One region of the Streptomyces sp. BI87 genome, then DNA from elsewhere that is predicted to be linked to it. Evidence: riboswitches for the same ligand, from Rfam matches in the RefSeq annotation. Region 1 holds a riboswitch; each other region holds the start of a gene.

Region 1 (4,996 bases):
CCCAGTCGCTCTGCCCGACATCGCCGATCAGCAGGTCGCCCGTGCCCTTGTCGAAGGAGAACCGCCAGGGGTTGCGGAGTCCGTACGCCCAGATCTCGTCCCGGGCCTCCGGGTCGTCCACGAAGGGGTTGTCGGCCGGGATCGCGTACGGGTCGCCGCCGCTCGGGTCGATCCGCAGGATCTTGCCGAGCAGGGTGTCCAGGTTCTGTCCGTTGCCGTGCGGGTCGCCGCCCGAACCGCCGTCGCCCAGCGCGATGTAGAGGTAGCCGTCGGGGCCGAAGGTGATGGCCCCGCCGTTGTGGTTGGAGTACGGCTGTTCCTGGGTGAGGACGGTGCGCCGGCTGTCGGGCTGGACGGCGCCGTCCTCCACGGCGAACTCCTCGACGGTGCTGGTGCCTTCGAGGTCGGTGTACGAGAGGTAGAAGTGCGCGAGGCTCTCGTCGAACGCGATGCCCAGCAGGCCGCGTTCGCCGTCCGTCGTGGTCTGGTCGGAGATGTCGAGCACCGGGTCGCTCAGGCCTTCACCGTCCAGGACCCGTACGGTGCCCGCGCGTTCCGCGATCCACACGGTGTCGTCCGGACCGGCGGCGCCGGCGGTCGGGTTCTGTGCCTTGGCCACATCCGTGAGGGTGACCGCGTCCGGCTGGACCGGTGTGTCGGGCTCGTCGGCCGATGCCGTGGCCAGGGCCACGGATGCGACGAGGCAGAGGGTGCCGATGACGGCGGAGCATCTGGTGCGAACGTTCACCGTGGCCTCCTGGAGGCGGCGACATGGGGGGAGTTCACCTGGCTGCTCGGGTGGAGCTGCGTGCGTGGGGCCCGAGCCAGTACGCAACCGGGTGGGGGATCGGTGGGTCACTGGCCACGGTTGAGGATAGGGGGACGGAGGGGTTTGGCCTAGACCATCGGCACCGTCAACTGTCGCCCCGCAGGGTGCGCCAGGGGCCGGGCCGGAGTTACCCGGCGGTCTCCGGGGCCTGTGCCAGGGCCGCGGATTCCAGCATGGCGCCGATCGTCTCGGGGCTCAGGGTGGCCAGGTGGGGGAAGAGGCCGCTGGAGCGCAGGGCGATGACGCCGGCCAGGCAGGAGACCAGTACCTCGGCACGGGCGTCCGGGTCCTCGGCCCCCTCCCCGGCCAGCCGGGCGGCGAGCGGGGCGACCAGGCGGGCCCGCATCTCCTCGGCCGCGGAGGCGCGCGCCTCGGGGGCGCCTCGCCGGTCGGCCCGGTCGAGGGCGTAGGCGGTGAACGAGGCCAGGTCGGCGGGTTCCGGGGAGGCCGCCCCCTCGCGGCTCTCCTCGGTGACGGCGGACCGGTACGGGGCGGCCTTGCTGCCGAAGTACCGGGCGACCAGCGAGCCGTCCGCCCCGGCGCGCTCGCCGATGTCCCGCCAGCGTCACCGCCTCGTAGCCGTGCCGGCCGAACAGTTCGCGCGCGGCTTCCAGCAGCGCGGCCCGGCTGGCGTCCGCGTCGCGCTTCCTGCCCCGCGAGGGGCCCGAGGGTGCGGCCAATGGCTGGTCCGTTCCGTTCCGGCTCGCGGTTCAGTGCCGGTGATCGCGCCGGGCGATACCCGACGGGACCTCGGCCGTCCGTGCCCGCGGTGCGGGATGCCGGGTCACGACCGGCTCCGCCGCCGCGGAGGCGGAGCGGCGACCGGGCGGCAGTACGACGGCCACGACGTGGGAGTTCTGCCTGGGCGCCGTTGCCGTCAATGGATGTCATCGACCAATGACATTGGCTCCCGGATGGGGAGTGCGGGCCGGCCGGGCCGCCGGGGTGGCGCTCGCCCGGCGCTCGCCCGCCCGCGGCTACCGCCGGGTCTCGGGGTGGAGTGCCGGGGCGGTGTCGGACAGGGCGTGGACGGCCGTCGTCACCTGGGTGGTGACGGCCTCGGGCGTGGAGGCGTCGAGTTTGCCGTCGAGGTGGAGGAAGGCGAGGCCGTGGACGAGCGCCCAGACCGTGGTGGACAGGGCCTCCGTGTCGGCCCCCGGGAAGGTGGTGCGGACGACGGAGCGGACGTACTCGTGGATGGCGTTGGTCGCGGCGACCCGTTCCTCGCTGGTCGGGTCGCAGGGCTCGGCGAACATCGCGCGGAACAGGGCCGGGTGGTCCAGTGCGAACCGCACGTACGCGACGGCGACCGCGGCCAGTTCGTCGGGGGTCGAGGGAGCGGGGTGGGCCTGGGCCAGGTGCTCGGCGAGTTCGCGGTAGCCCTCGGCCGCGACGGCGGAGACCAGCGCCTCGCGGTCCGCGTAGTGGCGGTAGGGCGCCGTCGCCGACACCCCAGCGCGCCGGGCGACCGCGCGCAGGGAGAGGCCGGCGCCGCCGTCCTCCTCCAGGAGTTCGCGCGCGGCCCGCAGGCAGGCGGCGCGCAGGTCGCCGTGGTGGTAGGCGTTGGTCCTGGCCATGGGTCGTCCTTATGGGTGCAGAGTTCACATTCCCTTCGTGATGTGAACGATGTGTACATCGTAGTCGGTCGGTGCGGCGGGCGGCGTCGAGCAGGGTGAGCTGGCCGCTGATGATGTGGGCCCAGGTGGGGCGGGGGTGGTGCCGTCCTCGAAGACCGCCACCCGGACGTTGGCCCCGGAGGCCAGGGCCCGCACGGCGGTGCGGCGGTCAGGCGGGCCGACGGATCTCCCCGCTCCGGTCCTCCGTGCCCGGAGCAGTGCCCTGCCGGGGGCCGGTGAAGGTCGCGGTCAGCCGGCCCCCGAAGTCGCGGGCGGCCGGCGTGAGGATCTCGTCGTGACGGGCACCGGGTGCTGCGAGAACGGGCATCCGCTGGTCGCGGTCGGCCAGTTGGGCGCCGGTTGATCAGCTGCCGGGGTGGCGATACGGAGACTGGCGCTGACGCTGAGTCCATCAATTAGTGACGGCTGCCAACTCGTGCCCATCTTCCCGGCCGTTTCCGCCAAGGTCGCGAAGGCCGGGGGCCCTGGCGGACGGTCTGCCGCGCCGGATGGAAGGATGGCCCGGCAAACAGGCGACGGCGGACGAGGAAGCCGGTGGAAATCCGGCGCGGTCCCGCCACTGTGATCGGCGAGCACGTTCCGCAGATGCCACTGCCCTGCCGGGTGGGAAGGCGCGGAGCGGGCGGCGAGCCGAGAGCCAGGAGACTCACGCGGTCGCCTCCTCGACGGTTGACCGGGGCGGATCTCCCCGGAGAGAGGAACGATGCCGCGTGCCCGCCGACATCGCCCCCGTCCCACCCGGCCGCGAGCCGGTGCCCTGCCGCGTCGTCGTCTGCCGGGACTGCTGCTGCGGCACCCCCAAGATCACCGGGGTCGACCACGCCGCCCAGACCGCGCGCCTGCGCGCCCTGGTGCCGGTCCGGGTCTCCGCATGCCTCGACGTGTGCGAGCAGGCCAACGTCATCGTGGTCCAGCCCTCGGCCGAGGGGCGGGCCGCCGGTGCCCGGCCGGTCTGGTTCGGGCTGGTCAACGACCTGGACGCCACGGAGGACATAGCCGCCTGGGCCCGCGCCGGCGGCCCCGGCGTCGCTCCGCTGCCGGACATCCTCGACCTTTACATCGTCACGCCCCCGCGACGGCGTACGCCGTCGTGACCGGACCACGTGCCGTACGCCTGCCCGACGCCGCCCGCGCCCCGGCCGGAGCCGTGGCCGACGCCCTCTCCGAGGTGGCCCGCCTCGGCGGCTTCTTCGTGGTGCGCGTGGGCGGCCCCGACCGGGGCTGGCAGCCGCTCGCCCGTTCCTCGGCGAGCATCACCGACCTTGCCGAGGCGGTCGCGCGCCGCCACCGCACCGACGAGCCGCGCGTCGGTGTCTCCATCGCCCAGCTCGGTCACGCCGCCCGGCTCTGGTCGCCCGTCCTCGCCACCGCCGTCCGGCACGGGATCGTGCTCGACCTCGACGGCCTCCAGCGGGCCGACGACGGACCGGCGCTGCGGCTGCCGAGGGCGGCCGGCTGGTACGCCGACGCGCTGGGCGACCTCGCCGCACCCGCCCTGTACGCGCAGGTGACGCGGCAACTCCGGGCGCTGGCCGAGGGCCTGCGGGTCAAGGTCGCCCCGCGCCTGCTGGACGGGAACTCCGCCTCGGCCCTGGTGGAGGCGGCCCGCGCCCTGCTGGCCGCCGACCCCGCCGCACGCGAGGCCCTCACCGCCCTCACCGGGCGCCTGCTGGACACCGGGCACCTGCGGGGCACCGGTGCGACGACCGGCCCCGGCCTCGGCTTCCGCCGCCGCAGCTGCTGCCTGTACTACCGCGCGCCGAACGGGACGAAGTGCGGCGACTGCGGGCTTGCGGGGACGGGCGTGCCCTGACCTCCACCGCTCGGCGAGAGGGCCGGGAGCCGGCCCCGCCCCACCCGCGTTGCCCGCGGGGATCGCGCTCCGGCTAGTTTGGGGCGAGATAGGTACGCGGCCCCGTGGTGGCAGAGATGCCCGGGGGAGGGGAGTTCCGGAAGAGTGTCGCTGCGCGGAAGTGACCCGGCCGAGATCGGTGGCTATCCGCTCGAGGCGCGGCTCGGGTCGGGGGGAATGGGCACGGTCTTCCTGGCCCGGACGAGCTCGGGGCGGCCCGTCGCGATCAAGCTGATCCACCAGCAGTTCGCGGGGGACGAGGAGTTCCGCATCCGCTTCCGGCAGGAGGTGGCCGCGGCGCGGCGGGTCAGCGGCGCGTTCACCGCCGCCGTGGTCGACGCCGCCCCCGAGGCCGAGCAGCCCTGGATGGCGACGACGTACATCGAGGGGGCGACCCTCGCCGAGCACATCGCCGCTGCCGGACCACTGGACGGCGTGGAGCTGCGGAGGCTGGCCATCGGGCTGGCGGAGGCGCTGCGTGACATCCACCGCGTCGGTGTCGTCCACCGCGACCTGAAGCCCTCCAACGTCGTGCTCTCGGCCGAGGGCCCGCGCGTCATCGACTTCGGCATCTCGCGCGCCGCCGACCAGCAGACCCTGACGATGACGGGCCGGGTCATCGGGACGCCGCCCTTCATGTCGCCGGAGCAGTTGCAGGCGCCGCGCGGGGTGGGGCCC
Region 2 (4,996 bases), 5.2 Mb from region 1:
GGACCGTCAGCTTGGGCTCGGTGGGCAGCCGGTGGCCCGCCGGGAGCCGCAGGGCGGCGTCACTGGCGTACCGGCCGGCCGCTACGGCGGCGGCCCCGGCTCCGACTGCGGCGGTGACGGCCAGTGCCGTCGTTCGGGCGATACGCACCGCTCCAGTCTGCGGCCACCGGGGGGCGCGGGGCCAGTGGGCGGGGCCCGGCGGGTGACGGGCCGGGCCGTAGGTCACCCGCCCGGCTGGCCGTAGCCGCGCAGCTGCTCGGCGGCGGCCGCGAGCTGGCCGGCGTCCAGGAGGGAGGGAGTGTGGCCGGGGACGGAGCGGGCGAGCAGCCAGACACGGCACATCCACTCCAGCTGGGCGGTGCGGTCCAGGGCCTCGGTGAGGGTGTCGCCGGTGGTGACGGTGCCGTGGTTGCGCAGCAGGCAGGCGGTGCGGTCCCGGAGGGCTTCGAGGAGGTGATCGGCGAGTTCCTGGCTGCCGTACAGGGCGTAGGGGGCGGTGCGGACGGGGCCGCCGAGCGCGGCCGCCATGTAGTGGACCGGCGGCAGGGTGTCGACGAGCGTGGAGACGGCGGTGGCGTGGGGGGCGTGGGTGTGGACGACGGCGCGGGCGGTGCCGGTGCGGTACACGGCGAGGTGGAGGGGGAGTTCGGTGGTGGGTTTCAGGGTGCCAAGCACCTGGCGGCCGTCGAGGGTGACGGCGACGGTGTCCTCGGGGCCGAGCCGGTCGTAGGGGACGCCGGTGGGGGTGATGAGGACGAGGTCCTCCGTGGCGACGGCCGGGCGGTCGGGGGTGACGCGGACCGAGACGTTGCCGGAGGTGCCGACCACCAGTCCGTCGCGGACGGTGGCCCGGGCCGTTTCCACGAGGTCGCGCCAGGCGTGGGCGACGGCCTGGTCCTCCAGGAGCTGCCAGGGGCGGCCGGGGTGCGCGCGGTTCTTCTCCATGGCCGCGCATCCTGCCACCGGCCGGGCGTGTGCCGGGGCACGCGCCCCATTCCGTTTCGGCGCCCCGTCCCCCTGTCTCCGGTGCGAGCTGCCTCACATCGGGCGGCTGCGGGAACCACGCCGGGGGCCCGTGTCCCGGGGCGGTAGGGGTACCCCGGCCCGCTCTCCCAAGGGGTCGGGGCGGGGCTGGGGGTGAGGCGGCCGAGGGGGCTCCGTTTCGGGTCACCACGTTGCCTGCCCCAGTTCATCTTCCGTTCACTCAGCGCCCCTACGTTCAACGAGCCAACGACGTCCCACAGAAGTCCGGGTAAATGGAACACATCACGCTTCTCCTCGGGATCGTGATCGTGACCGCTCTCGTGTTCGACTTCACGAACGGTTTCCACGACACAGCCAACGCGATGGCCACCACCATCTCGACCGGCGCGATGAGGCCCAAGGCCGCGGTGGCGATGTCCGCCGTGCTCAACCTCGTCGGCGCGTTCCTCTCCGTGGAGGTCGCCAAGACGATCTCCGGCGGACTCATCAACGAGGACGGCCTGAAGACAGAAGTCATCTTCGCCGCCCTCGTAGGCGCCATTCTGTGGAATCTTCTGACCTGGCTCGTCGGCCTGCCGTCGAGCTCCTCGCACGCGCTCTTCGGCGGCCTCATCGGCGCCGCGGTGATGTCGGCGGGCTGGTCCTCCGTCAACGGCGGCACCGTCGTCACCAAGGTGCTGCTGCCCGCGATCGCCGCGCCGCTCGTCGCCGGCCTCGCCGCGATGCTCGCCACCCGGCTGACCTTCCGGATCAACCGGAACGTGGACGAGAAGTCCACCGCCAAGGGCTACCGCGCCGGGCAGATCGCCTCGGCCGGCCTGGTCTCGCTGGCGCACGGCACCAACGACGCCCAGAAGACGATGGGTGTCATCACCCTCGCCCTGGTCACCGGCGGTGTCCTCGCCCCCGGCTCCAACCCCCCGATGTGGGTCATCGTCTCCGCCGGTGTCGCCATCGCGCTCGGTACGTACCTGGGCGGCTGGCGCATCATCCGGACCATGGGCAAGGGCCTCACCGATCTCACGCCGCCGCAGGGCTTCGCCGCCCAGACCAGCGCCGCGACGGTCATCCTGGCCTCCTCCCACCTGGGCTTCTCCCTCTCCACCACCCAGTCGTGCTCCGGCGCGGTGATGGGTGCGGGCCTCGGCCGCAAGGGCGGCGTGGTCCGCTGGTCGACCGCCACCCGGATGTTCGTCGCCTGGGGTCTGACCCTGCCGGCCGCCGCCCTGGTCGGCGCGGCCGCCGAACTCCTCACCAAGCAGGGCGACTGGGGCGTCGCCGCCACCGCGGTCCTGCTGGTCGGCGGGTCCTTCGCGATCTGGCTCCGCTCGCGCCGCTCCCCCGTCACCCACGACAACGTCAACGACGTGGACCCGGTGCGGGACGAGCCCTCGGGCGTCGTCACCCAGGCGATGGCCTCCGTGGCCCCGCCGCCCACCGGCGCGGCTGTCGCCTCCGAGGAGGCGGACGGCTCCCCGCTCGGGTCGATCCCGGCCCAGCCCGGCCACTCCTCCGCCACGACCGAACCGGCCGCCCGGCCGGCCAAGGTCTGACCCGGCCTCGCGTACGTAAGGACACCTCACCATGAACATCGACTGGGCAGCTCTCGGCTCCGTCTTCGGCGTGAGCCTCGTGGTCACCGTCGCGCTCGTCGGCTTCTTCACCCTGGGCATCGTGGGCCTCTCCAAGGCCGCGAGCGGGGCCCAGGGCGGCGGGTCGGGTGTCGCGGCGAAGGCCGGCGGCTACCTCTGCTTCGCGCTCTGCGCGGCGGCGGTCGCCTACGGGATCTACATCATCGTGGCCTAGGGCCACCACCCGCCGGGAAGGGCGGGCCGGACGTACGCCGTCCGGCCCGCCCTTCGGCGTATCCGCGCACCGGCCCCGGCTGTGGGGCTCCACACACTCTTCGTCGCAGGTCAACGGTGAGTTGACTGGTGTTCCGGGAGCGTGGTGGACTGCCCGGGCCGAAACACGGAGGCAGCAGAGGAAGCCGGTGAGAATCCGGCGCGGTCCCGCCACTGTCACCGGGGAGCGGCATCTCCGCCCAGCGCCACGGCCCCCGATCTGGGGCTGGAAGGCCAGGGGATGCCGCCGATCCGGAAGCCAGGAGACTCTCGCCCCCGGTCACGTCGAACCAGGGCGCGGACCCTGAGTGAGGACACACCGCCATGCGTGGCTGCCCGTCGCCGCCCCCTGACCTGCTCCCCCGGTACGCCGAGCGCCGAACGGGCTGAGCCCCGTGGACCGTGCCGACCGCGTCTTCGCGTACGGCGCCACCGCCGGACTGCTGGCCGACGCCCTCTTCGCCGACCCCCGCCGGGGCCACCCCGTGGCCCTCTTCGGCCGGGCCGCATCGGCCGTCGAGCGGCGCCTGTTCCACGACCACCGGGGCTGGGGCGCGCTGCACACCGCGCTCTGCGCCGGAGGCGTCACCGCCGGGGCCGCGCTGGCCGCCCGGGCCGTCCGACCTCACCCGTGCGCGGCCGTCGCGCTGACCGCCGCCACGACCTGGGCGGTGGTCGGCGGCACCTCGCTGGTGCGCGAGGCCCGGCTGATCGGCGCTGCCCTGGAGGCCGGGGACGTGGCCGAGGCCCGGCGGCTGCTGCCCCGGCTCTGCGGGCGCGACCCCGAGGCGCTGGACGCGGACGCGCTGGCCCGGGCGGTGGTCGAGTCGGTCGCCGAGAACACCTCGGACGCGGTGGTCGGTGCCCTGGTGTGGGGCGCGGTCGCTGGCGTCCCGGGACTGGCCGGCTTCCGGGCCGTCAACACGCTGGACGCGATGGTCGGCCACAAGTCGCCCCGGCTGCGCCGGTTCGGCTGGGCCTCGGCCCGCCTCGACGACGCCGTCGGGTACCCGGGGGCCCGGCTCACGGCGGCCCTCGCCGTCCTCGCCGGGCCCGACCCGCGCGGCGCCCTGCGCGCCTGGCGGTCCGACGCGCACCGCCACCCGAGCCCCAACGCGGGCCCGGTCGAGGCGGCGTTCGCCGGGGCGCTGGGCGTACGGCTCGGCGGCACCCTCACCTACGGCGGGCGGACCGAGCACCGGCCCGTGCTGGGCGGCTCGGGCCGCGCGGTGCGGCCCGGTGACATCGAGCGGGCCGCCCGGCTCTCCCGGCGAATCGGCGCGCTGGCGCTGGTCGCGGGGGCCGGCGCGCGGCTGGCCGCCGGAGCGATACGCGGGCGCGCACGGCGCGCGGCGACAGGACAGGGAGGGGCAGGGGCATGAGCGGCGGAGTGCTGATCGCGGGGACCACCTCGGACGCCGGGAAGAGCGTGCTGACGGCCGGCATCTGCCGGTGGCTGGCGCGGCGCGGGGTGAAGGTGGCGCCGTTCAAGGGGCAGAACATGTCCCTCAACTCGTTCGTGACCAGGGAGGGCGCGGAGATCGGCCGGGCCCAGGCGATGCAGGCCCAGGCGGCCCGCGTGGAGCCGACGGCGCTGATGAACCCGGTGCTGCTCAAGCCCGGCGGCGACCGCTCCAGCCAGGTGGTGCTGCTCGGCAAGCCGGTCGGGGAGCTGAGCGCCCGGGGTTTCTTCGGCTCGGTACGCCCGGACGAGCCGGCCCGGGCGGTGTCGGGGGGCCGCCGGGAGGCACTGCTGGAGCCGGTCCTCGCCTGCCTGGCCGAGTTGCGGGCCACCCACGACGTGGTGGTCTGCGAGGGCGCGGGCAGCCCCGCCGAGATCAACCTGCGCCGGACCGACATCGTCAACATGGGCGTGGCCCGGGCAGCGAAGCTGCCGGTGCTGGTGGTCGGTGACATCGACCGGGGCGGCGTCTTCGCCTCGTTCTTCGGCACCACGGCGCTGCTGGCTCCCGAGGACCAGGCGCTGGTCGCCGGGTACGTCGTCAACAAGTTCCGGGGGGACGTGGAGCTGCTGAAGCCCGGCATCGAGATGCTGCGGGGCATCACCGGCCGCCACACCTACGGCGTCCTGCCGTACGCAGACGGGCTCGGCATCGACGAGGAGGACGGGCTGCGCGTCTCGCTGCGCGGCGCGGTCCGCGAGTCGG
Region 3 (4,996 bases), 790 kb from region 1:
CCACGGCTCGCGCACCATCAGCTCCGAGAGGTGGAACGTGCGGGCCCGCTCCGGCGTCTCGTCCAGATGCTTACGCCACCACTCGCGGCCCTCCGTGCCGGGGGCCCCGTAGGCGAACCCCGCCACCTCGTCCCCGTCGCGGGCGATCACGCAGGCGAAGCCGGGGTGACCTCCCCAGTGGTCCACGAACCAGGGAAACCGCTGCCGGAACTCCTCGTCCTCGGTCACCCCGGAGTACACGTCCCGCTGCGTGTCGATCAGGATCTGCCGGATCTGCGGCAGGTCGTCGCGGGTGTAGTGGCGCAGGGTCAGAGCGGGGGTCATCGGGCTTGGCTCCGTTCGGATCGGTAGCGGTCCACCCACTGGCGGGTGCTGTCAGCGTGCGGTGCGAGGGTGGTCAGGTTTCGGTTGAAGCCCGCCAGGAAAGAGCGCATCCGTCCTGGCAGGACGTTGCCTTGCATGAGTACGAATACCTGCCCGGCCGTGGCGCACGCCTGGTCCACGTCACGCTGGCGAATCTGGGTCAGGGCCAGTTGGAGGGTGGCCAGCGCGCGGTTCCGTCGAAAATGCTGAGGGATGGCGGCCAAGGCGCGATGCGAAGCGGCTTCTGCCTCCGCCGGGTCGCCGATCTTGTTCCGCACGATGGCGGTGATGGCCAGCAGTTCGGGATGCCCGTAGAAGGACACCCAGGTCGGGCGTGGGTCGTTCAGGGATGCCTTGGTAAGGGCTTCTTCCGCGTAGCCGAGCGACCGCAGGGCGGCCTGCCGGTCTCCGCACTCTGCGTGGCCTACGGATGTACGGGCGTGGGCGAGGGAGGCGAGCAGAGGGTCCCGGCGTGCGGCGCGCGTGGTCTGCGCTGTTTGGGCGGCGTGCACTGCCTCGCTGAAGTGCTTTCCCTGGCGGGCCAGCATCGCGTGTGAGTTCCATACACGTAGTTCGGCTTCAGCGGCCGATCCCAGTCCGGCAAGGTGCAGAGCACGGTTGAGGTGTTGCTGGGCGCGGCCGCTCCTGCCGGCATCCACCGCCGACCATGCTGCGGCGGCCGTGTACTCGGCGGCGAGTCCGTACAGCCGCTGTCGAACGCGCTGCGAGGCTGCCCTCTCCTGCAACGCCAGGGCCTGGCTCGCGCCCGCCAGGGCGGACTGTTCCAGTGCTTCGTGTCCGCCCCTGGTCGCATCCAGTGCTGTCAAGGCGTCCAAGCCGTTGCGCAGTCGGATCACATCAGTGGTACCGACCGAGTACGGCCGGGAAGTGATCAGAGGCATGGCGGCGGCTGTAGTCGTGCCTGTCGCGGCGGCCAGGAAGTTCCTGCGGTGCACAGGTGCCTCCGTCCTGGTAGGGCTTCGTCGACCCGCCGGAGGGGTGAATCCCAGTTCCTCGGCGGTACGACTGAATACTGCCTCCAGGGCTTCTCGCTGCCGAGGGTGGGGCCAACGAGTCTTTCCGGTGAGCCAGTTGCGCACTGTGCGATCGCTGACGGTGCCTGCCCTGCCGAGGGCCCGGAGGTAGTCGTTCACAGCCTCCGCCAGCTCTTCCTGGGTGTGCCCCGCCTCTGTGAGCGCCTCCGCCAGGTACGTGTTCGCTGCCACGACGCCAAGGTAGCGGGACAGAGGGTGCGAAGTGCTGTGGATCACGCGAAATTTCCGGCTCTCCGAGAGCGCGATGCAGGCAGCTTTTCCTCACGGGCCGTCATGAGGCGTCGTTCACTCAGTGACGTGCAGCCTTTGAAGCGAGGGGTCCTGATGGCCATGACCACCACAGCCCATCCCACGGGGTGTCCCGGCTACAGCGAAAGCCTCCCCCGCGAACCCGAGAGTGCCGCCCTGGCCCGCCGTCTCGTGCGTACCTCGCTCCACGCCTGGGGCCTTGATCTCCTGGCCGCCGACGCCGCCGTGATCATCACCGAGCTGGTGGCCAACTCCGTGCGGCACGCCCGGCGGGAGTCCATCCGGGTGACCGTCGAGCGGCCCGCCGAGTACCGCGTGCGCCTCGGAGTCGTCGACTTCTCGAAGCAGCGGCCGGTGCGCGGGACGGCGGGCCCCGAGGACGAGGCCGGGCGCGGCCTGGTGCTCGTGGAGGCGCTGGCGGCCGAGTGGGGGACCGAGCTGTTGCCGTGGGGGAAGCGGGTCTGGGCGGAGCTGGAGGGCGAGCGATGAGCGGGCGTAATCCGTGGGCCGGCGACCTGGTCCACGACGAGGAGGCGGACCGGCGCGGGATCGCCACCGATGTACGCGGCGGCACGGGGTGGGTGCTGCGGCCCGAGCGCGGAGTGGAGCGGAGGACCTCCGAACGGCCCGGGCGACTGACGCTGCTGGCGTCCAGGGAGGAGACGCGGGAACGCCTGTAGAGACGCGGCGTTCCGTCATGTGAACACCCACACCCGCGACCCGCCCACCCCCAGCTAGGCTGCCCCGTGCAGCTGGTTCGCCCCGTCCGCCAGGCGGGGTGTCGTAAGAGGGAACCCGGTGGGAATCCGGGACTGCCCCGCAGCGGTGAGTGGGAACGAACGCCGTCATACGCACTGGGTCCGGGGAACGGGTCCGGGAAGCGACGGCCAGTAGGGGTCCGCCTCGGCGGATGTGCCCGCGAGTCCGAAGACCTGCCCGTTGCCCGCGCACGGCGATCCGTGTGCGGACATCCCGGTGACCTCGTGGGCGGGTCGGAGGAGCACAAAGCGGACGGACGGGCGCGCCCTCGGGCGTGGGACTCGCCGTCCGGTCCGTCATCCCTTCGCGTCCCCGTCCTGTCGCCAGGATGCAGGAGACATCTCGCGAAGGAGAGTTCCGTGACAGCGAAGTCCGCAGCCGCGGCAGCACGGTCGACCGTGTACGGCTACCCCCGCCAGGGACAGCACCGGGAACTGAAGAAGGCCGTCGAGGGGTACTGGAAGGGCCGCGTCGGCGCCGACGCCCTCAAGGAGACGGCGGCGGGGCTGCGCCGCGCCAACTGGGCCCAGCTCGCCGAGGCCGGCATCGACGAGGTGCCCACTGGTGACTTCTCGTACTACGACCACGTCCTGGACACCAGCGTCATGGTCGGCGCCGTTCCCCCGCGCCACCGGGCGGCCGTCGACGCCGATCCGCTCGACGGGTACTTCGCCATGGCGCGCGGCAACCAGGACGTGGCGCCGCTGGAGATGACCAAGTGGTTCGACACCAACTACCACTACCTGGTTCCCGAACTCGGCCCGGACACCGTCTTCACCGCCGACTCCGGCAAGCAGGTCGCCGAACTGGCCGAGGCGCTCGCCCTCGGCCACACCGCCCGCCCGGTCCTCGTCGGCCCCGTCACCTACCTGCTGCTCGCCAAGCCCGCCCCCGGCGTCGCCGAGGAGTTCGAGCCGCTCACCCTGCTCGACCGGCTCCTCCCGGTCTACGCCGAGGTCCTGGGCGACCTGCGGGCCGCCGGGGCCGAGTGGGTCCAGCTGGACGAGCCCGCACTCGTCCAGGACCGCACCCCGGCCGAGCTCAACGCCGCCGCCCGCGCCTACCGCGACCTCGGCGCCCTCACCGACCGGCCCAAGCTGCTGGTCGCCTCGTACTTCGACCGGCTCGGGGAGGCACTGCCGGTGCTGGCCAAGGCTCCGGTCGAGGGGCTGGCGCTGGACTTCACCGAGGCCGCCGCCGCCAACCTCGACGACCTCGCCGCCGTCGGCGGCCTGCCCGGCAAGCGGCTCGTCGCGGGCGTCGTCAACGGCCGCAACATCTGGATCAACGACCACGAGAAGTCGCTGGCCACCCTCGCCACCCTGCTCGGCCTCGCCGGCCGCGTCGACGTCGCCGCCTCCTGCTCCCTGCTGCACGTCCCGCTCGACACCGCGCCCGAACGCGAGCTCGACCCGCAGATCCTGCGCTGGCTCGCCTTCGCCCGGCAGAAGACCGCCGAGATCGTCACCCTGGCCAAGGGCCTCGCCCAGGGCACCGGCGCGATCGGCGCCGAGATCGCCGCCAACCGGGCCGCCCTCGCCTCCCGCGCCGACTCCCCGCTCACCCGCGACCCGGCCGTCCGCGCCAGGACCGCCGCCGTCACCGAGGCCGACGCGCGCCGCCCCCAGCCGTACCCGGAGCGTGCCGTCGCCCAGCGCGAGCGGCTGCGGCTGCCGCTGCTGCCCACCACGACCATCGGCTCGTTCCCGCAGACCGGCGAGGTGCGCGCGGCCCGCGCCGACCTGCGGGCGGGCCGGATCGACGCGGCCGGGTACGAGGAGCGCATCGCCGCGGAGATCGCCGAGGTCATCGCCTTCCAGGAGAAGGCGGGGATCGACGTCCTGGTGCACGGCGAGGCCGAGCGCAACGACATGGTCCAGTACTTCGCCGAGCAGCTCACCGGCTACCTCGCCACCCGGCACGGCTGGGTCCAGTCGTACGGCACCCGGTACGTGCGGCCGCCGGTCCTGGCCGGGGACATCTCCCGGCCCGCGCCGATGACGGTGGGCTGGACGACGTACGCCCAGTCGCTCACCGAGCGGCCGGTCAAGGGGATGCTGACCGGGCCCGTCACCATGCTGGCCTGGTCCTTCGTCCGGGACGACCAGCCGCTCGGGGAGACCGCCGCGCAGGTGGCGCTGGCGCTGCGGGACGAGGTGGCCGACCTGGAGGCGGCCGGGACCGCGGTGATCCAGGTCGACGAGCCGGCGCTGCGGGAGACGCTGCCGCTGCGCGCCGCCGACCGGCCCGCCTACCTGGCGTGGGCGACGCGCGCCTTCCGGCTCACCACCGGCGGCGTGGCGCCGGCCACCCAGATCCACACGCACATGTGCTACGCGGAGTTCGGCGACATCGTGCGGGCCATCGACGACCTCGACGCCGACGTCATCAGCCTGGAGGCGGCCCGCTCCCACATGGAGGTCGCGCACGAACTCGCCGCCCACGGCTATCCGCGCGAGGCCGGTCCCGGGGTCTACGACATCCACTCGCCGCGCGTCCCGGGCGCCGAGGAGGCCGCCGCCCTGCTCCGCGAGGGCCTGGCGGCCATCCCGGCCGGGCGGCTCTGGGTC
Region 4 (4,996 bases), 570 kb from region 1:
CCCCCTCGTCCTGCTGATCGCCTGGCTCGGCATCGGCGGCACCCTCGGCCCGTACGCGGGGAAGCTCGGCGAGGTGGCCACCAACGACCAGGCCGCCTTCCTGCCGCAGAGCGCCGAGTCGACCAGGGTCTCCGAGGAGCAGAAGGCCTTCTCCGCCGACGAGGCCCTGCCCGCCCTCGTCGTCTGGACCGCGAAGGACGGCGGACGGCTCCCGGCCGACGCCCGCGAGGCCGCCACCGGCACCCTCGCCTCCCTCGCGGACGCCGACTTCACCGCCGGGCGCCCCTCCCCCGCCCTCGCCTCGAAGGACGGCGAGGCGCTGGAGGGCGTCGTCCCGCTCCGCACCGACCTGGACGAACTCCAGCCCGTCCTGGACGAGATCAAGGAGGCGGCCGGCAAGGTGCCGGGCACCGAGGCGGTCATCGCCGGTCCCGCCGCCAGCCAGGCCGACCTCTCCGACGCCTTCGCCGGGATCGACGGACTGCTGCTGGGGGTCGCGCTGATCGCGGTCCTGCTGATCCTGCTGGTGGTCTACCGCAGCGTGCTGCTGCCCCTGGTGATCATCTTCGGCGCGGTCCTCGCCCTCGGGCTCGCCTGCGCGGTGGTCTACGCGCTGGCCCAGCGGGACGTGGTCCGCGTCGACGGGCAGGTGCAGGGCATCCTGTCGATCCTGGTGATCGGCGCCGCCACCGACTACGCGCTCCTGCTCACCGCCCGGTTCCGGGAGGAACTGAGCCTGCACGGCGACCGGTTCACCGCGATGCGACTCGCCTGGCGGCAGTCGTTCGGCCCGATCACCGCCAGCGCCGCCACCGTCGCGCTCGGCCTGCTGGCCCTGCTCCTCAGCGACCTCACCAACAACCGGGCGCTCGGCCCGGTCGGCGCGATCGGCATCGTCTGCTCGGTCTTCAGCGCGCTCACCTTCCTGCCCGCCGCCCTGGTCCTGCTGGGCCGCGCCGCCTACTGGCCGGCCCGCCCCAAGGTCACCGGCACCGGTGGCAGCCACCGCCTGTGGCAGCGGGTCGCGGACCGGGTCGACCGGACGCCGCGCAAGGTCTGGGCGATCACCCTGGCCGCCCTCGTGGCCTGCGCGGCCTTCGCCCCGACGCTGACCAGCCGGGGCGTCCCGCTGGACGAGATCTTCGTCAACGACGCGCCCTCGGTCTCCGCCCAGGAGACGCTGAGCCGTCACTTCCCGGGCGGCGCCGGCAACCCGGCCGTCGTCATCGCCGACGTCGGCCAGGTGGACGAGGTGGTCGCGGCCGCCGAGAAGACGGAGGGCGTCGCCTCGGTCGCGCCGGTCACCGAGTCGGGGCGGCCCGGCGGCGGCGCACCGCGCGTCGTGGACGGCCGGGTGCGGATCGACGCCACCCTCCAGGACGGCGCGGACAGCGACGCCGCCAAGGAGACCGTGGCCCGGCTGCGCACCGCCGTGCACGCGGTGGACGGCGCCGACGCCGTGGTCGGCGGCTACACCGCCCAGCAGTACGACACCCAGCGCACCGCCGAGGCCGACCGGAACCTGATCATGCCGGTGGTGCTGGCGATCATCCTGGTCATCCTCATCGCGCTGCTCCGCTCGCTGGTGACGCCGCTGCTCCTGGTGCTCACCGTGGCGCTGAACTTCGCCGCCACCCTCGGCATCGCCTCGCTGGTCTTCACCCACGTCTTCGGCTTCTCCGGAACCGACGCCTCCGTCCCGCTCTACGGCTTCGTCTTCCTGGTGGCCCTCGGCGTCGACTACAACATCTTCCTGATGTCCCGGGTCCGCGAGGAGACCGCGCTGCACGGCTCCCGGGAGGGCGTCCGGCGCGGCCTGACCACCACCGGCGGTGTCATCACCTCGGCCGGCGTGGTCCTGGCGGCGACCTTCGCGGCGCTCGGCGTGATCCCGCTGGCCTTCCTCGCCCAGATCGCCTTCATCGTCGCCTTCGGCGTGCTGCTCGACACCCTGGTGGTCCGCTCCCTGCTGGTCCCCGCCCTGGTCCGCGACATCGGCTCCGCCTCCTGGTGGCCGGGGGCACTCAGCCGCCGGGCCCAGCCCGCGAAGGAGGCCGCGGGCGAGCCCCGCACCCCCGCATAACCGCAGGCCGTACGCGCACCACGGACCTCCCCCGCCCCCGGGCGCGGGAGGTCCGCTGTGCTAGCTTTCGCACGCCAGTCGTACCCGCGCATCTCGATGCGAACGGGTCAGGGAATCCGGTGCGAACCCGGAACTGACGCGCAGCGGTGAGGGCGACGGGCGGCGCAGGACGCCACTGGGGCAGCCCCCGGGAAGGCGCGCCGTCCGGACGACCCCGAGTCCGAAGACCTGCTGGCCCTCCGTCCGTACGGACGGGGTTCCTGTACGCCAGGCTTCGCGACCGAGCCTCGACACCGAAAGCCGCACCCCTGTGCCTGTTGCGCCCTTCCGCCCAACCTCCCTCGCCGCCTCCTGCGCCGTCCTCGGCCTGCTGCTCACCGCGTGCGGAGGGGGTGCCTCCCAGCCGGCCGGCGACGCCAAGGGCGCCAAGGCGACCACGCTGGAGAACTGCGGCCGCACCCTCACCGTCGAGCAGCCGCCGGAGCGCGCCGTCTCGCTCAACCAGGACTCCACCGAGATCCTGCTCTCGCTCGGCCTCGCCGACCGGATGGCAGGCACCGCCACCTGGACCGACCCGGTCCTCCCCCACCTGGCCAAGGAGAACGCCAAGGTCAAGCGGCTGGCCGACAACAACCCCTCCTTCGAGAGGGTCCTCGACCAGGAACCCGACTTCGTCACCGCCTCCTTCGAGTCGACCCTCGGCAAGGGCGGCGTCGCCACCCGCAAGGCCTTCGAGGACCTCGGTGTGGGCACGTACGTCTCGCCCGCCGACTGCGCCAAGTCCCACACCGGCGACGGCGACGGCTCCCGGGACGAACCGCTGACCATGGCCGCCATCCACGGCGAGGTCACCGACCTGGCGAAGGTCTTCGGCGTCGAGGAGCGCGGAGAGAAGCTCGTCGCCGACCTCGCCCGGCGCGCCGAGAAGGCCACCGACGGGCTCAGCACGAAGAAGGCGCCCGAGGACGAACGCCCCACCCTGCTCTACTGGTTCGCCAACGCCGAGGCGCCGTACATGGGCGGCTGCTGCGGCGCCCCCGGCATCATCACCGAGGCCGTCGGGGCGAAGAACGTCTTCGACGACACCCAGGCCGAGTGGCCGCAGATCAACTGGGAGACGGTCGCCGACCACGACCCCGACGTGCTGGTCATCGGCGACCTGACCCGCAAGTCGCAGACGGCGGAGAGCGCTGCCAAGAAGATCGCCTTCCTGGAGTCCAACCCGGCCACCCGCACCATGACGGCGGTGAAGGAGAAGCGGTACGTGCTGCTGAGCGGCGCCGCGATGAACCCCTCGATCCGCACCGTCGACGGCATCGAGGAAGTCGCCGCCAAGCTGCGTGAGTTCGGGTTCGCCAAGTGACCCCCACCGCCGCGCGGCCCCCCACCGGGAAGGAGCGGACGCGGCGGCGGCCGGGGGCGTGGACGCTCGGCCTCCTCGCGCTCGCGCTGCTGCTGGCCTCCGTCTCGGTCGCCATCACCATCGGCCCGGCCCGGGTCTCGGTCCCCGACGTGTGGGCGGTCGTCGCCTCGCGCTTCGGCGACGGCGAGAGCGGGCTGACGCCCGTCCGCGAGGGCATCGTCTGGGAGCTGCGGCTGCCGCGCACCGTGCTGGCGGCGGTCTGCGGGGCCGGGCTCGCGGTCTGCGGCGTGGTCATGCAGTCGCTGCTGCGCAATCCGCTGGCCGACCCGTTCGTCCTCGGCGTCTCCTCCGGCGCCTCCACGGGCGCGGTCGCGGTGGTCGTCCTCGGCCTCGGCGGCGGCGCGCTCTCGATCTCCACCGGCGCCTTCCTCGGCGCGCTGGTCTCCTTCGGGCTGGTGCTGCTGCTCAGCCACAGTCTGGGCGGCACCACCGACCGGGTGGTGCTCTCGGGGGTCGCGGGCATGCAGCTCTTCTCGGCGCTCACCTCGTTCGTCGTGATGTTCGCCGCCGACGCCGAGCAGACCCGGGGCCTCCTCTTCTGGCTGCTCGGCAGCCTCTCGGGGGCCACCTGGACCGACGTGTGGGCGTGCCTGGCGGTGCTGGTGGTGGCGCTGGTGGTGTGCGGGGCGCGGGCCGTCCAGCTCGACGCCTTCGCCTTCGGCGCGGAGAGCGCCGCCGCGCTCGGCGTCTCCGTGACGCGCACCCGGCTGATCCTGCTGAGCGTCACCGCGCTGCTCACCGCCGCGCTGGTCAGCGCGGCCGGCGCGATCGGCTTCGTCGGCCTGGTGCTGCCGCACGCGGCCCGCGCCCTGGTCGGCACCCTGCACGGCCGGCTGCTGCCGGTGGCGGCGCTGAGCGGCGCGGTCTTCCTGGTCTGGGTGGACACCCTGGCCCGGACCGTGCTGGCGCCGCAGGAGATCCCGGTCGGCGTGGTGACCTCGCTGATCGGCGTGCCCGCCTTCGTCCTCATCATGTACCGCACCCGGAGGCCCTCATGACCGGCCGCGAGGCACTTCCCGACGACGGGCCGGCGCTCCGGGCCGAGCGGGTCACGCGGTCGGCCGGCGGTCGGCTCGTCCTCGACGGCGTCGACCTGGAGGCGCGCGCCGGCAGCACGGTGGGGCTCATCGGGCCCAACGGCTCCGGCAAGTCGACGCTGCTGCGGCTGCTGGCCGGGCTGCTCGCGCCGAGCGGCGGCACCGTCACCGTGGACGGCTCCACCCCAGCCGAGCTGGGCCGCCGCGAGACGGCCCGGCGGCTCGCCGTGGTCGGCCAGCACGCGGCCACCGACACCGACCTGACCGTCCGCGACGTGGTCGGGCTCGGCCGCGTACCCCACCGGCGGGCCTGGGCGGCGCCCGGTGCGGCCGACCGGGAGGCGGTGCGGGCCGCGCTGGAGCAGACCGGGCTGGTGCCCTTCGCGGACCGGCTCTGGCACACGCTCTCCGGCGGGGAGCGGCAGCGGGCGCAGATCGCGCGGGCGCTGGCGC

Evidence for each region. Region 1 has a riboswitch for cobalamin ahead of OIM89_RS01485 (hypothetical protein). Riboswitches for the same ligand answer to the same signal wherever they lie in the genome.
Region 2: it holds a riboswitch for cobalamin, as region 1 does, so the genes downstream of both, OIM89_RS24630 (cobalamin biosynthesis protein) here and OIM89_RS01485 (hypothetical protein) in region 1, are expected to answer to the same signal.
Region 3: it holds a riboswitch for cobalamin, as region 1 does, so the genes downstream of both, metE (5-methyltetrahydropteroyltriglutamate--homocysteine S-methyltransferase) here and OIM89_RS01485 (hypothetical protein) in region 1, are expected to answer to the same signal.
Region 4: it holds a riboswitch for cobalamin, as region 1 does, so the genes downstream of both, OIM89_RS03955 (ABC transporter substrate-binding protein) here and OIM89_RS01485 (hypothetical protein) in region 1, are expected to answer to the same signal.

Annotation. Positions count from the first base shown of each region.
Region 1 is NZ_CP110079.1:349,641-354,636, reverse strand. Features, by position in the region: gene OIM89_RS01505 (PQQ-dependent sugar dehydrogenase) at 1-748, opposite strand, end outside; gene OIM89_RS01500 (hypothetical protein) at 957-1,175, opposite strand; gene OIM89_RS01495 (TetR/AcrR family transcriptional regulator) at 1,807-2,406, opposite strand; partial or broken gene OIM89_RS01490 (malate synthase A) at 2,486-2,773, opposite strand; cobalamin riboswitch at 2,989-3,114, shown strand; gene OIM89_RS01485 (hypothetical protein) at 3,177-3,560, shown strand; gene OIM89_RS01480 ((2Fe-2S)-binding protein) at 3,557-4,279, shown strand; gene OIM89_RS01475 (protein kinase domain-containing protein) at 4,424-4,996, shown strand, end outside.
Region 2 is NZ_CP110079.1:5,528,373-5,533,368, reverse strand. Features, by position in the region: gene OIM89_RS24650 (alpha/beta hydrolase) at 1-148, opposite strand, end outside; gene OIM89_RS24645 (class II aldolase/adducin family protein) at 223-945, opposite strand; gene OIM89_RS24640 (inorganic phosphate transporter) at 1,257-2,537, shown strand; gene OIM89_RS24635 (hypothetical protein) at 2,569-2,790, shown strand; cobalamin riboswitch at 2,967-3,098, shown strand; gene OIM89_RS24630 (cobalamin biosynthesis protein) at 3,224-4,210, shown strand; gene OIM89_RS24625 (cobyric acid synthase) at 4,207-4,996, shown strand, end outside.
Region 3 is NZ_CP110079.1:1,139,800-1,144,795, reverse strand. Features, by position in the region: gene OIM89_RS04900 (GNAT family N-acetyltransferase) at 1-324, opposite strand, end outside; gene OIM89_RS04895 (helix-turn-helix domain-containing protein) at 321-1,589, opposite strand; gene OIM89_RS04890 (ATP-binding protein) at 1,749-2,156, shown strand; gene OIM89_RS04885 (hypothetical protein) at 2,153-2,347, shown strand; cobalamin riboswitch at 2,452-2,601, shown strand; gene metE (5-methyltetrahydropteroyltriglutamate--homocysteine S-methyltransferase) at 2,786-4,996, shown strand, end outside.
Region 4 is NZ_CP110079.1:923,350-928,345, forward strand. Features, by position in the region: gene OIM89_RS03950 (MMPL family transporter) at 1-2,083, shown strand, start outside; cobalamin riboswitch at 2,142-2,334, shown strand; gene OIM89_RS03955 (ABC transporter substrate-binding protein) at 2,394-3,446, shown strand; gene OIM89_RS03960 (FecCD family ABC transporter permease) at 3,443-4,504, shown strand; gene OIM89_RS03965 (ABC transporter ATP-binding protein) at 4,501-4,996, shown strand, end outside.